DNA from 4 places in the Noviherbaspirillum sp. genome. Region 1 is predicted to be linked to each of the others. Evidence: predicted binding sites of a transcription regulator. Region 1 holds the regulator's gene; each other region holds the start of a gene.

Evidence for each region. The regulator sigma-54, encoded in region 1, starts transcription at its own class of promoters, with help from an activator protein. The targets are predictions, from matches to a motif close to TGGCANGNAANCTGCTTT.
Region 2: the regulator sigma-54 is predicted to act here: its motif matches at 1,743-1,760, upstream of V7080_RS12790 (PEP-CTERM sorting domain-containing protein).
Region 3: the regulator sigma-54 is predicted to act here: its motif matches at 1,228-1,245, upstream of V7080_RS23925 (GTP cyclohydrolase II).
Region 4: the regulator sigma-54 is predicted to act here: its motif matches at 1,261-1,278, upstream of V7080_RS08460 (TorF family putative porin).

Annotation. Positions count from the first base shown of each region.
Region 1 covers NZ_DAIUCO010000106.1:9,284-12,404, forward strand. Annotated here, with positions in the region: gene V7080_RS13535 (enoyl-CoA hydratase/isomerase family protein) at 1-726, opposite strand, end outside; gene hpf (ribosome hibernation-promoting factor, HPF/YfiA family) at 872-1,219, opposite strand; gene V7080_RS13545 (RNA polymerase factor sigma-54) at 1,319-2,797, opposite strand; gene lptB (LPS export ABC transporter ATP-binding protein) at 2,814-3,121, opposite strand, start outside.
Region 2 covers NZ_DAIUCO010000096.1:44-3,164, reverse strand. Annotated here, with positions in the region: gene V7080_RS12795 (FAD-binding oxidoreductase) at 31-1,626, shown strand; gene V7080_RS12790 (PEP-CTERM sorting domain-containing protein) at 1,812-2,603, shown strand; partial or broken gene V7080_RS12785 (nucleotide sugar dehydrogenase) at 2,920-3,121, shown strand, end outside.
Region 3 covers NZ_DAIUCO010000330.1:694-3,814, forward strand. Annotated here, with positions in the region: gene V7080_RS23920 (hypothetical protein) at 1-772, opposite strand, end outside; gene V7080_RS23925 (GTP cyclohydrolase II) at 1,318-2,562, shown strand; gene V7080_RS23930 (URC4/urg3 family protein) at 2,559-3,121, shown strand, end outside.
Region 4 covers NZ_DAIUCO010000052.1:3,854-6,974, reverse strand. Annotated here, with positions in the region: gene V7080_RS08470 (YifB family Mg chelatase-like AAA ATPase) at 1-744, opposite strand, end outside; gene V7080_RS08465 (accessory factor UbiK family protein) at 823-1,062, opposite strand; gene V7080_RS08460 (TorF family putative porin) at 1,344-2,072, shown strand; gene glnK (P-II family nitrogen regulator) at 2,085-2,423, shown strand; gene V7080_RS08450 (ammonium transporter) at 2,439-3,121, shown strand, end outside.

The DNA.
Region 1 (3,121 bases):
GCGGTCGATCGCAGCACGGTTCCTGGCGAGTACGCTTTGGTCAGGCAGTGCATGCGATGCATACGGTTCGGCAAATCGTGCGACGCTCTCCCGGACATCGCTCACAGCGGATGTCTCCAACAACTGCAAAAGCGCCCCAATCTGGTCCGCAGGGATGAATACATCGGCCAGATCTGCATGGATCGCGTCGGCTGCGCCGATTGTTTCTCCCGTTATGCCGAGATAAACACCGAGCCTGCCGGGAGTCCGCGAAAGGAAGAAGCTGCCGCCTACGTCCGGGAACAGGCCAATGTTCACTTCCGGCATGGCCATCTTCGTCCGTTCGGTGACGATACGCATCCGGTTGGCAGGGCCGGCTTGTGCGATCCCCATCCCGCCACCCATGACAATCCCGTCCATCAGCGCTATATACGGCTTGGGATAGTGATGAGTCAAATGATTCAATGCATATTCTTCGGTAAAAAAATCCTCGATCAGCATGCTGCCGGATTGCGGCGTCGCCTTGCCGGCATCAAAGAAAAAGCGGATGTCCCCACCTGCGCAGAACGCCTTCTCACTCGTGCTGCGCACGACCACCGCGGCGATGGCCGGGTCGTCGCGCCACGACAGCAATACCTGCGTGAAGGCGCGAACCATATCAAGGGACAGGGAATTGAGCGCCCTCGGCCGGTCAAGCGTGATAAAGCCGATGTTGTTCCGGACAGCGGAAATAATGTGAGCAGTCATGATGAGGGTGTTTTATGTAATTGCAGCTATTTTATCGGCACCGTCCCGATGCTGCAGTCGTCCTGCGGACATTTGCAAAGTGCGGCCGCAACAGGAAAAGGGCGCAACCCGTGCGCCCTTTTCCTGTTGCCGATTGCCGCCTGAATCAGGCCGCCGGCAAGTCTTCCGTCATGCGCTTGATCGCCTCATGCTGGTGGTCCTGCATCTTGCCCTTGTACTTCAATACCTGCCTATCCAGCTTGTCGATCAACGAATCGATTGCTGCATACAGATCTTCTGCAAAGCTTTCGACATGGATTACATTGCCTCTCACGCGCAGATTGACTTCAGCTCTTTGCCTTTTATCTTTTTCAGAGGGTTTTTCGACTCCCAGAATCACCGCAACATCGATGACATGATCGAAATGGCGGAGTACCCGATCCAGTTTGCTTGTTACGTACTGGCGAATGGCTGGAGTCAATTCGAGATGTTGTCCACTGATCATGAGATTCATACAGCACTCCTATGGATAGTGTCGCTGGCGGTTCGCAACGTGTCCGCGTAGAGGACTACGCCGGAACACAGCAACGGATGGCAACTACAAAGGAACAACCTAGAGAGATTTTCGCAGATTGACAGGGGGGATTTTCAACGCTTCACGGTACTTGGCGACGGTTCTCCGCGCAACGACCATACCTTGTTCCCCTAACATATCCGCGATCTTGCTATCTGAGAATGGATTCTTGGGGTCTTCAGCTCCTATCAATTGTTTGATGAGCGCTCGTATCGCTGTCGACGAGGCTTCACCCCCTGCTTCCGTCGCGACATGGCTGCCGAAAAAGTATTTGAGCTCGAACATGCCATGGGGGGTCAACATGTACTTCTGTGTTGTCACACGAGAAATGGTGCTCTCGTGTAAACCCAGTGTATCAGCAATTTCACGCAAGACAAGGGGCCGCATCGCTACCGCGCCGTGCGAAAAGAAGTTGCGCTGCCGGTCCACGATCGCTTGTGCGACGCGCAAGATCGTGTCGAAGCGTTGACGCATATTCTTGATCAGCCATTTGGCCTCCTGGAGCTGCGAAGTAAGTGACCCCTCACCTTTACTTTGCTTCAGGATATTGGCATACAGGGCATTGACCCGAAGACGCGGCATGACATCATGATTCAACATGACCTGCCAGCCGTTCTTGGTCTTTTTGACAATGACATCCGGGACCACGAAGTCCGACGTATCGGAGGCGAACGCCGCACCGGGGTGCGGATTGCATTGCTTGATGATCGTCTGTGCCTCACGCAGATCTTCGTCGTCGCAATCCAGGATTTTCTTGAGCTTGTTGAAGTCGCGCTGGGCGAACAGCGTCAGATGTTCTTCGACGATCGTCAAAGCCCGGCGGCGCGTCACCAGCGGCACCTTCGGAAAGCGCCGGATCTGGATTGCCAGGCATTCCGATGGCGTGCGTGCGCCGACGCCCGCCGGATCGAAACTTTGCAGCATCTTCAGCGCCACCGACAATTCTTCAATCTCGATCCCGAGTTCTTCCGGCAGTCGCGCATGAATTTCTTCCAGCGGTTCTTCCAGGTAGCCGTTGTCGTTGAGCGCGTCAATCATCAACTCAAGCAGCGCGCGATCCCGCATTTCCCTTACCGATACCCGCATCTGTTCGAGCAGATGTTCGCGCAAGGTGGTTTCGTGCGCTTCCAGCTGGGGCCGCGCATCATCGTCCTCCGGCGCTTTCGAGGTGCGCGCCACATCGTCGAAGCTCCATTCCGCTTCGCCTGCAGCAGGCGTGTCCGCTCCATCGCCGCCTTCGAAGGGCCGGTCGGTGTCCTCACCGGCAGCCGATCCGGCATCGTTGGGTACGGGTGTATCCGGTTGGGTGCCCTGGGGGCTGATTGCACCGTCGGCCAGCAGGCGGATGGAATGATCCAGCGGATCATCGACGCGCTCGAGCATCGGGTTGTCCGACAAAATCTGCTCCAGCTCCTGATGCAGTTCAAGCGTCGACAATTGCAGCAGCCGGATCGATTGCTGCAGCTGGGGCGTCAGCGCCAGATGTTGGGAAATACGGAGTTGAAGGGTTTGTTTCATAGCAGCCGTGCTTCCATTACATGCGGAAGTGTTCTCCCAAATAAACGCGGCGTACCGATTCATCCGCGATGATGTCGTCCGGGCGGCCGCTGGCAAGCACAGCGCCCTGGTTGATGATGTAGGCACGATCACAGATGCCCAGTGTCTCCCGGACGTTGTGGTCCGTGATCAGCACGCCGATTCCGCGTTCCTTCAGGAAGCGCACGATCCGCTGGATCTCGATGACCGCGATCGGGTCGACGCCTGCGAAGGGCTCATCAAGCAGCACGAATCGCGGGTTCGTCGCCAGCGCACGCGCAATCTCGACGCGGCGGCGCTCGCCGC
Region 2 (3,121 bases), on a different contig from region 1:
GATGCCTCGGCGACGCTCAGGGCGGGATCAATGCGCTTAGAGGAGGCGATCCTCGATTGGTGGGGTCTGCTAGGCGTACCTTCGGTATTGCGAGGCGCTGATGTTTTGCGCAAATACGGAGCGGATGCGAGTGGCATCGAGCGTACGATCCCGGCCGCTCTCGTGATCAAAGATGCGTCCACGCTTCCAGACGTTATGCGCATCGCCGCCAAGCATAAGGTTTCGGTGTATCCCATCAGTACAGGTCGCAACTGGGGGTACGGTACGTCGCTTCCGGTCCGCGACAACTGCGTCATCATCGATCTTTCCAATCTGCAGAAGATTCTTCATTTCGATCCGGATCTTGGCGTTGTCACCGTGGAGCCCGGTGTTACGCAGGGCATGCTGTCGGAATTTCTGACGGCTGGAGGACATCCATTTTTAGTGCCTGTGACCGGTGCCGGTCCACAATGCAGCTTGTTGGGAAATGCGCTGGAAAGAGGGTACGGCATCACGCCTCATACCGATCATTTCGGTGCGGTTACTGACCTTGAAGCAGTACTTGCGGACGGCAGTCGATACCGGACTGCCATGCGGGAAGCGGGGGGGGAAGAGTTGGCCCGTCTTTTTAAGTACGGCATCGGCCCATACTCCACTGGCCTTTTCACCCAGAGCGGCTTCGGGATCGTTACCAGGATGTCGATCGCCCTTGCCCGCCGTCCTGAATGCGTGAAGGTATGCTTCTTCAGTCTTAAGGACAAGGCACTGCTCGAACAGGCAGTCGAGCGGGTGAGGACAATACTCGGCCGCCTGCCGGGTGTTGTTGGGGGGATTAATCTCATGAATCGCCATCGAGTACTCGCGATGTCAGCGCCATACCCGACAGACCGACTTGGAACCGATGGTTTGATCCCGGAGGCGGTAGTTGAAGAGTTGGGACGGCAATTCCAGATTTTTCCCTGGACAGGATTCGGAACAATCTATGGTACGAAGAAGATCGTGTCCGCTGCCGAAAGCGAAATCAGGCGTTCGCTATCCGGGGTGGCGAGCAGGCTGATATTTTTCAGTCCTCAGAAAGCCCAGGCGTTGTCGCGGATCGCTAACCTGCTTCCGGGGCCGGCCGCCCGGCGCCTTGGCAGTACTGCAAACACGCTTGCCAAAGCACTTGAGCTGGTGAATGGCGTGCCGAATGAAACGGCATTGCCGCTTGCCTACTGGCGTAACTCATCGAGTGCGAAGGAATTCGAGCGTGATCCATCACGAGATGGTTGCGGCCTTATCTGGTATGCACCATTGGTGCCGATGCGTGCGGCAACGGCCAGTTCCTATGTGGAGATGATCGAACGAATCACACGAAAGCACGGCATCGAGCCATTGATTACCTTCACCTCGATCAGCGACAAGATATTTGATAGTACGGTTCCACTCATTTTCGACCGCAACAACGACAGCGCACTCGCCGCCGCGACCAACTGTTATACCGACTTGCTTCTTGAGGGGCGTGAACGGGGCTTCTTTCCGTATCGCGTGGGACTAGGAGCAATGCAAACACTCTCCGATATGCAGGAAGAGTCCAAGGCATTCCATGCCCGACTTCGGCAAAGTGTCGACCCCGACGGCATTTTGTCCCCTGGACGTTATCAATAATTAAATACAGAGTTGTTGTCGGGAATTTTTACATTTCGTTAATGGAATACATGGGTATATACGGAATCGGCAAAAAACAATTTTAAAATCAAGGTGTTATGGCGTTTAATTACTGCTGGCACATAAACTGCTAATGGTTGGTGCGGAAATAACAACTTAGCCAAGAACCAACACAAGGGGAATTTATGAAAATGTTTAGAAAGCTACTATCTGCTGTTGCGCTGGTTGCTGCTTTCGGCGGTACAGCACAGGCATCGATAATCAATATCGGTGGCGTGACTTGGGATCCGGATGCGGTCAGCATCACTGACAGCGACTTTACGGCGCGTTACGAGTTCAACCAGTTCTTCAGTTCCAGCGCAAATGCAGTATCGAATGCTCTGAACGCAGCGCCGAATTACGCGAATGCGATCAATCCATTAACGGTTGGTTTTGGAGATGTGCTGCAAGGCGTGGGAGAAATCTTCAAATTTAACGGGGTTAACTACGGCGACACATCGTCCGCAATAGGCGGCGCATTCTGCGCAAGCTGCGAACTGACTTTTGTGTTCGGCGGTTTTCAAATTGCCGGTCCGGGAACATTCACGAATGGTTGGCTGCGCTTGTACGTTGATGACACTCCAGACTTCAATGTAAGCACAAGCCCGGCCGGCAATGCTGCAGATGGCAATCTGTTCCTTCAGTTGTCGGCGGTTGCAAACGAGTTTTCCAATGCAACAAGTTTTCAGTCTGGCTTCCTGACTAGCTATTTTGCTGTAACGGGCGGTATCGCTGCCAGCAACTTCGACACGAACACGCAGCAGTTCATGGCTGATCTTCTGTCGTCCGCATCGTCTCAGTTCAGCAACAATAACTTCATCGCCACATCGACGGGCCAGATCTCCGGCAATTCCATTCCTGAGCCTTCGACAGTTCTGTTGTTGAGCCTTGCTTTGATGGGACTTGCAATGACTCGTCGCCAGACAAAAAACAAGTAAATTTTTTGTGCTGTTACTCGATGGCCCGCTATTGCGGGTCATTTTTTATTGGCAGTCTGAACAAGCGCGGAGATAAATCGCGGCTCCAGATTCTTAAATGCGATTGCTCCTTAAGAATGTATTTATACGAGTTATTTTTGCCGTTAGATCCTAGCGTCAGTTCAACCTGCTCAGCCTGTCGTAAGCCCGTTTTCGCATTCGCATCGCATCTGCAATGCAGAAGCATCAAGCATGAAAACAAATCAAACGGTTTGATGCCTTTTTTTACACTATCTGATATATTCATTTTACTTTCATGCAAGCAAGAGAGAAGTCTATGAGCGTCGTTGCCGTTGTCGGACTTGGCTATGTTGGTCTTCCGCTCGCTGTCGAGTTCGGGAAAAAACAGCGGACCATTGGTTTTGATTTGTCTGTCAGCAAAATCAAGAGCTATAAAGAGTTCATCGACCCTACCGGGGAGCTTTCTCCCAAAGAGTTGCGGGACGCAGAACGATTGGAAGTGACAAACGACCCAGCAG
Region 3 (3,121 bases), on a different contig from region 1:
CCTGTCCGGCAACATATGGGCCCGGATTGGCATCGTCGGGCGTGCTGCCGTAGGCACCCCAGTGACGAATGTATTTGCCGGTATTGCCATCGACCACCAGCACGCGCTTATTCTGGTAACCGTCGGCGATGTAGGCCTCGTTGTTGGTCGGGTCCACCTCGACATCGGCCGGCTGGCCAAGCAGCGGCGTGTCGCCCAATCCGCCGGTGGTGGCATTGCTGCCGCCAGTCACGCCGGCCTTGCCGACCTGGAGCAGGAACGTGCCGTCGCTGCTGAATTTAAGCACCTGGTGATTCACCGCGCCATTGCCCGCGATCCAGACATTGTCATTGTGGTCGACGAAAATGCCGTGCTCGTTGGTCGGCCACTCGCAGCCTTTCGCCGGTGTGCAGCGGTCGGTCAGGAAGCCCGGATCCGCAGTGCCGCCCCAGGCCAGAAGCAAATTCCCTTCACGATCGAACTTCATCACCGATGGCGCGGGGAAGCAGCACTCCGAGCGTGGCGGCGTCTGGGCGGCACCTGCTTCATCGACGGTCAGCGAGCCGGGACGCTGGATGATCCAGATATGGTCGTTGCGATCAACCGCCACACCCGCCACCTGGCCGAATTCCCATCTGTTGGGCAGCGGCTTCGGCCATTTGTGATCGACTTTGAATTCCGTTGCGCCCTGCGCAGCGGGACCTTGATTCCCCGCATCGTCGTTTGCCCAGGCCGGTTGCAAACCGACCGCCATCGCAAGTATTGCCGCTAGCCATGCAAGAATCGTTTTCATGATGTCTCCTTAAGTGGTGACTTCGTTGATGCCCCAGAAAATGAAAGCGGATCTGCCTGGCGAGAGGTCGCCGATGACAAGGCGGGCAGGCATTGCGGATTGCCTGACTGTGCCCGGAGTGCCAAGGGATAGAGGGAAGGAGGGAGGTGAGAAAGCCTGGACCGTCCTGCCAAGACGTGTATCCATGCATGGTCGACAGTAGAAGCATTCACATCATGCGTCATTCCTGTCTCCTTGCTTTTGATTGTGCTGCATGCCTTGCGAGGTGCGCGACATGACCTTATCAAACTAGACCATCATTCGCGACCAAGTCTGATAATTATCAATAAGAGTAAGGACACGTTGCGAAACCAATTTCTGCATGGCGATATCGCGATCGATCCTGTTGAAGCGGAAAAAAGCGGCGCTGGATAATTGCAACAATTGCCCCTGTCTATTTGACAGGTTTCCATGTTTGCCCCAAATCCAGCTTTACGGATGACATTGAAAGTGCCAATAATCAATACACGGCCATCAGGCCGGGATCATTCGCATCGGGAGCAAACATGGCTGATCACATCATGTTGACGTCGCATTCCCAGGGCCGCAAGAAGAACGCCGCTACCGACATCCGATGGGGTGCTCCCAGTCCTGAAGAACGCGGACCGATCATCGCCAGTCTCACCAACCCTCAGCAACGCAATGTCATCGGCACGCACTCCGGCGCCTATGCGGTGTATCGCGCGCTGGCGGTCGCCGCAGGTTCGCTCGACCGTGAACACCGCCCTGACCTCACCAACACCGCGCCCGCCGAAGACATCGGTCCGCATCCGCAATGGGCCGATCCCGACAAGATCGTGTCGCTCGATCCGTACGGCCACATGGTCGGCAACGCGTTCGCCGGACAGATCGCGGCCGGCATGGATATCCGGCCGACGATCGCGATCACCAAGGCCCATATCAACATGCCGGAACTCAAGGAGGCGATCGTCGCCGGCCGCCTCAAGCCCGATGACCGCATCCTGTTTTCCAACGGCGATGTGCGCGTAACCAAGGCGGCGATCGACCCGGTGTGGCACCTGCCTGGCCTGGCAAAACGGTTCGGCATCAAGGAAAGCGCATTGCGCCGCAGCCTGTTCGAACAGACCGGCGGCATGTTTCCGGAACTGGTCACGCGCTCCGACCTCAAAGTATTCCTGCCGCCCATCGGCGGCATGACGCTGTACTGCTTCGGCGACATGCGCGAGCTCGGCAAGGACACCACGCGGGTCGCCTGCCGCGTGCACGACGAATGCAATGGTTCCGACGTGTTCGGCTCCGACATCTGCACCTGCCGCCCCTACCTGGCGCACGGCATCGAGGTGTGCATCGAGATGGCGCAGCAGGGCGGCGTCGGCCTGGTGATCTACAACCGGAAGGAAGGACGCGCATTGGGCGAAGTCACCAAGTTCCTCGTGTACAACGCCCGCAAGCGGCAAGTGGGCGGCGACCGCGCGGCAACCTATTTCGAGCGCACCGAATGCGTGGCCGGCGTGCAGGACATGCGCTTCCAGGAACTGATGCCGGATGTGTTCCACTGGCTCGGCATCAAGCGTATCGACCGCTGGGCATCGATGAGCAATCTCAAGCACGGCGCGCTGACGGCCCAGGGCATCGAGGTGGTGGAGCGCGTCCCGATTCCGGATGCACTCATTCCCGCCGATGCGCGGGTGGAGATGGATGCCAAGGTCGCGGCCGGTTATTTCTCCACCGAGGGTGCGGTGCCGAACGAGGAATTGCTGATCGCCAAAGGCAGGAGCCTGACCGAATGACAGACGCACGCCATGCCGGTGCACATGCCGATATCGGATGGCATACGCCGGTGCCGCAAGATCATCCGGCGGCGGCGCTGCTCAACGCACAGGCGGTGCGCCGGCAATGCGCGCTGGTAATGGCACGGACCGAGCAGGGAAACGGCGCCCACTTCACCTGGCATCCGGATCGGCTGGCCCAGGTCGCCTGCTATGTGGCCGACACGATCAGGATGCGCTACCCGGACCTGTCCGTGCCGTATCACAGCCGCTGGCGGCATTTCGAAACCGGCGGCGTGGATCGGTGGCAGCAACTCGCCGCACAGGCAGGGCTGAGCGGCAGCGAACGCGCACGCACCCGCATCGACCTCGTCATCCCCAGCGTGCTGCTGGATGCCGGCGCCGGCCCGGACTGGCAGTATCTGGACCATGCCAACAACATGCGGCTGGCGCGGTCCGAAGGACTCGGCGTTGCCAGCCTTGCCCTGTTCGCCAGCGGTGCCCTGTCGTCGGATCAAACCCACCCCTTGCGCACCGATGCATCGGCACTGGCCGCTCTCGCCGGGCAGACCGTCGCCGC
Region 4 (3,121 bases), on a different contig from region 1:
ATCCGTCATCGGCGGCAGGATGCCCGGAAAGCGCGACGCCAGCATCGACTTGCCGGTGCCGGGCGGGCCCATCATCAAAACGCTGTGTCCGCCGGCGGCTGCGACTTCCAGCGCCCGCTTCACCTGCGCCTGGCCCTTCACATCGGAAAAATCCGGGTGGGACGCCGTTGCCGGCGAGGCGCCTGGGACATGGCGGCCGAGGCGCGTATCCGGGTCGGCGGCGGCGAAGTGGGCGCATACCTGCAGCAGCGAATCGGCCGGGAAAATCGCTGCATCGGTCACCAGGGCTGCCTCGTCGGCGTTCGCGCGTGGCAAGATAAAGGCGCGCTTTGCGCCGGAATCGCCGCCAGCGCGATGCATGGCGAAGGTCATGGCCAGCGCGCCGCGGATCGGGCGCAAGTCTCCGGACAGCGATAGTTCGCCGGCAAATTCGTACTTTCCCAGTTCATCGGCCGGCATCTGCCCCGACGCCGCCAGGATGCCCAGCGCGATCGGCAGGTCGAAACGGCCGGATTCCTTCGGCAAGTCGGCCGGCGCGAGATTGACGGTGATCCGTCGGGCCGGGAATTCGAAACGTGCATTCTGCAGCGCCGCCCGGACCCGGTCCTTCGATTCCTTCACTTCGGTTTCCGGCAACCCGACGATCGTGAATTGCGGCAGCCCATTGGCCAAGTGCACTTCGACGGTGACTTCCGGCGCCTGCATGCCCGCCAGGGCACGGCTTTTCAAGACGGCTAGGCTCATCCCATACCTCGTTTATTGTTTTTGTTAGGTCCGGCGGATATTGCCGCCGGCTATCGGCGATGCGCCTTGCGCATCAATCTACTTGCCCAGGCGTGCTTCCAGTTCGGCAACACGGGCTTCCAGCGCTTCCAGCTTGGCCCTGGTCTTCGCCAGTACCTGGCTCTGAATATCGAATTCCTCGCGGGTCACGAGATCGAGCTTGGAAAAACCCTGGTTCAGCATCGCCTTGACGTTTTTTTCGAGATCCTTGGCGGGAGAGTTCTCAATTGCCTGGCTGATTTTTGCCTGCAGATCATTAAAAAAGTTATTGCGTTCCATAGTGGACCTTTGTTTGGAGGGGGTGGCACCGTCGTGGTGCGATTGGATGTCGTCGCTTCAATCTGGTGCGCATCAATCTGGTGCGTCGACGGCAAAGCAGGGTGCAGCAATGTGCATATCGTAGCCCGTCTCGCAAAATAACAATACCCCGGCGCGGGATTGGTGCAAAAAATATAACGTATCCATGGCGAAATTGGGTGGCATGAGTCCTGCTAATCACGATGCAAGTTCCATCGTCATCAGATGTTCTTGTTTTATCCAACATAACTAAGGGAAGCGCCATGAAAAAACTGATTCTTGCCACGGCTGTCACCGCCGCATTTATGAGCAGTACCGCCCAGGCGCAGGATAAGAAGCCGGATCACGAAGTAAGCTTCAACGCTGCAGTTGTCAGTGACTACCGCTACCGTGGCATTTCGCAGACCCGTCTGGACCCGGCTCTGCAAGGCGGCGCGGATTACGTCAACAACCCGAGCGGCTTCTATGTCGGCACATGGCTTTCCACCATCAAATGGATCAAGGATGTGCCGGGCGGCGATGCGAACATCGAATGGGACATCTATGCCGGCAAACGCGGCGAGATTGTACCGGACGTGCCGTACGACGTCGGCGTGCTGACCTATATCTACCCATCGAATAACCTGAACCCGAGCGCCAATACCACCGAGATCTACGGCCAGATCGGCTACGGACCGGCCTACATCAAGTATTCGCATTCGGTGACCAACCTGTTCGGCTTCGCCGACAGCAAGAACAGCGGCTACCTCGATATCGGCGCCAACATCGACGTCGGCAACGGCTTCACCGTCAACCTGCATGCCGGCCGCCAGCGCGTACGAAACAACTCCGCCGCCAGCTATACCGACTACAAGCTCGGCGTCACCAAGGATTTCGGCTTCATGACCGGCAGCCTTGCGTACATCGACACCAACACCGACGCCTATGTCGGTCCGAACGGGAAAAATCTCGGCAAGGGCCGCGCAGTGCTGTCGATCAGCAAAACTTTCTAAACCGAGGTCATCATGAAACTGATCACTGCGATCATCAAACCCTTCAAGCTGGACGAAGTCCGTGAAGCCTTGTCCGCCATCGGCGTCCAGGGCATCACCGTGACCGAGGTCAAGGGCTTCGGCCGGCAAAAGGGACATACCGAGCTGTATCGCGGCGCCGAGTATGTCGTCGATTTCCTGCCGAAGACAAAAATCGAGGTGGCCGTCGATGAAGCCATTGTCGATCGCGTGATCGAAGCGATCGAGGCAGCGGCCCGTACCGGCAAGATCGGCGACGGAAAAATATTCGTATACGACCTGCAGCAGGTAGTGCGTATCCGTACCGGCGAGACCGGCAAAGACGCACTCTAACGCGGAGATATCACCATGAAAAAACAGATCCTCAGCTTTATCGCGGCCAGCACCTTGCTGTTCGCGGTCGGTTTCGGGCAGCCGGCGCTGGCCGCCGATGCGCCGGCCGCCGGTGACACGGTCGCACTGACCACGACACCGTCCTCTCCATCCTCCGCGCCGGCCGGCAGCGATGCAGCGGCTTCCGCCGCCGGAGCTGCCGCTTCCTCCGGTGCCACGACTGCGCCCGCAGCCGCAGCCTCCGCAGCGCCAGCCGCCGCAGCTCCGGTGCCCAACAAGGGCGACACCTCCTGGATGATCGTGGCGACCGTGCTGGTCATCCTGATGACCATTCCCGGCCTTGCATTGTTCTACGGCGGCCTGGTCCGCTCGAAGAACATGCTGTCGGTGCTGATGCAGGTCTTCATGATCTTCTCCCTGATCACGGTGCTGTGGGCGATCTATGGCTATTCGCTGGCGTTCACCGAAGGGGGCAGTTTCATCGGCTCGCTTGACCGCCTGTTCCTGAAGGGCATTACCGTCGATTCCGTTGCGGCGACCTTCAGCAAGGGCGTGGTAATCCCGGAGTTCATCTTCGTCGCCTTCCAGGCAACCTTCGCCGCCATTACCTGCGGCCTGATCGTCGGCGCGTTCGCCGAACGCGTGAAGTTCTCCGCCGTGCTGCTGTTCGTGGTGCTGTGGTTCACGTTCTCCTACCT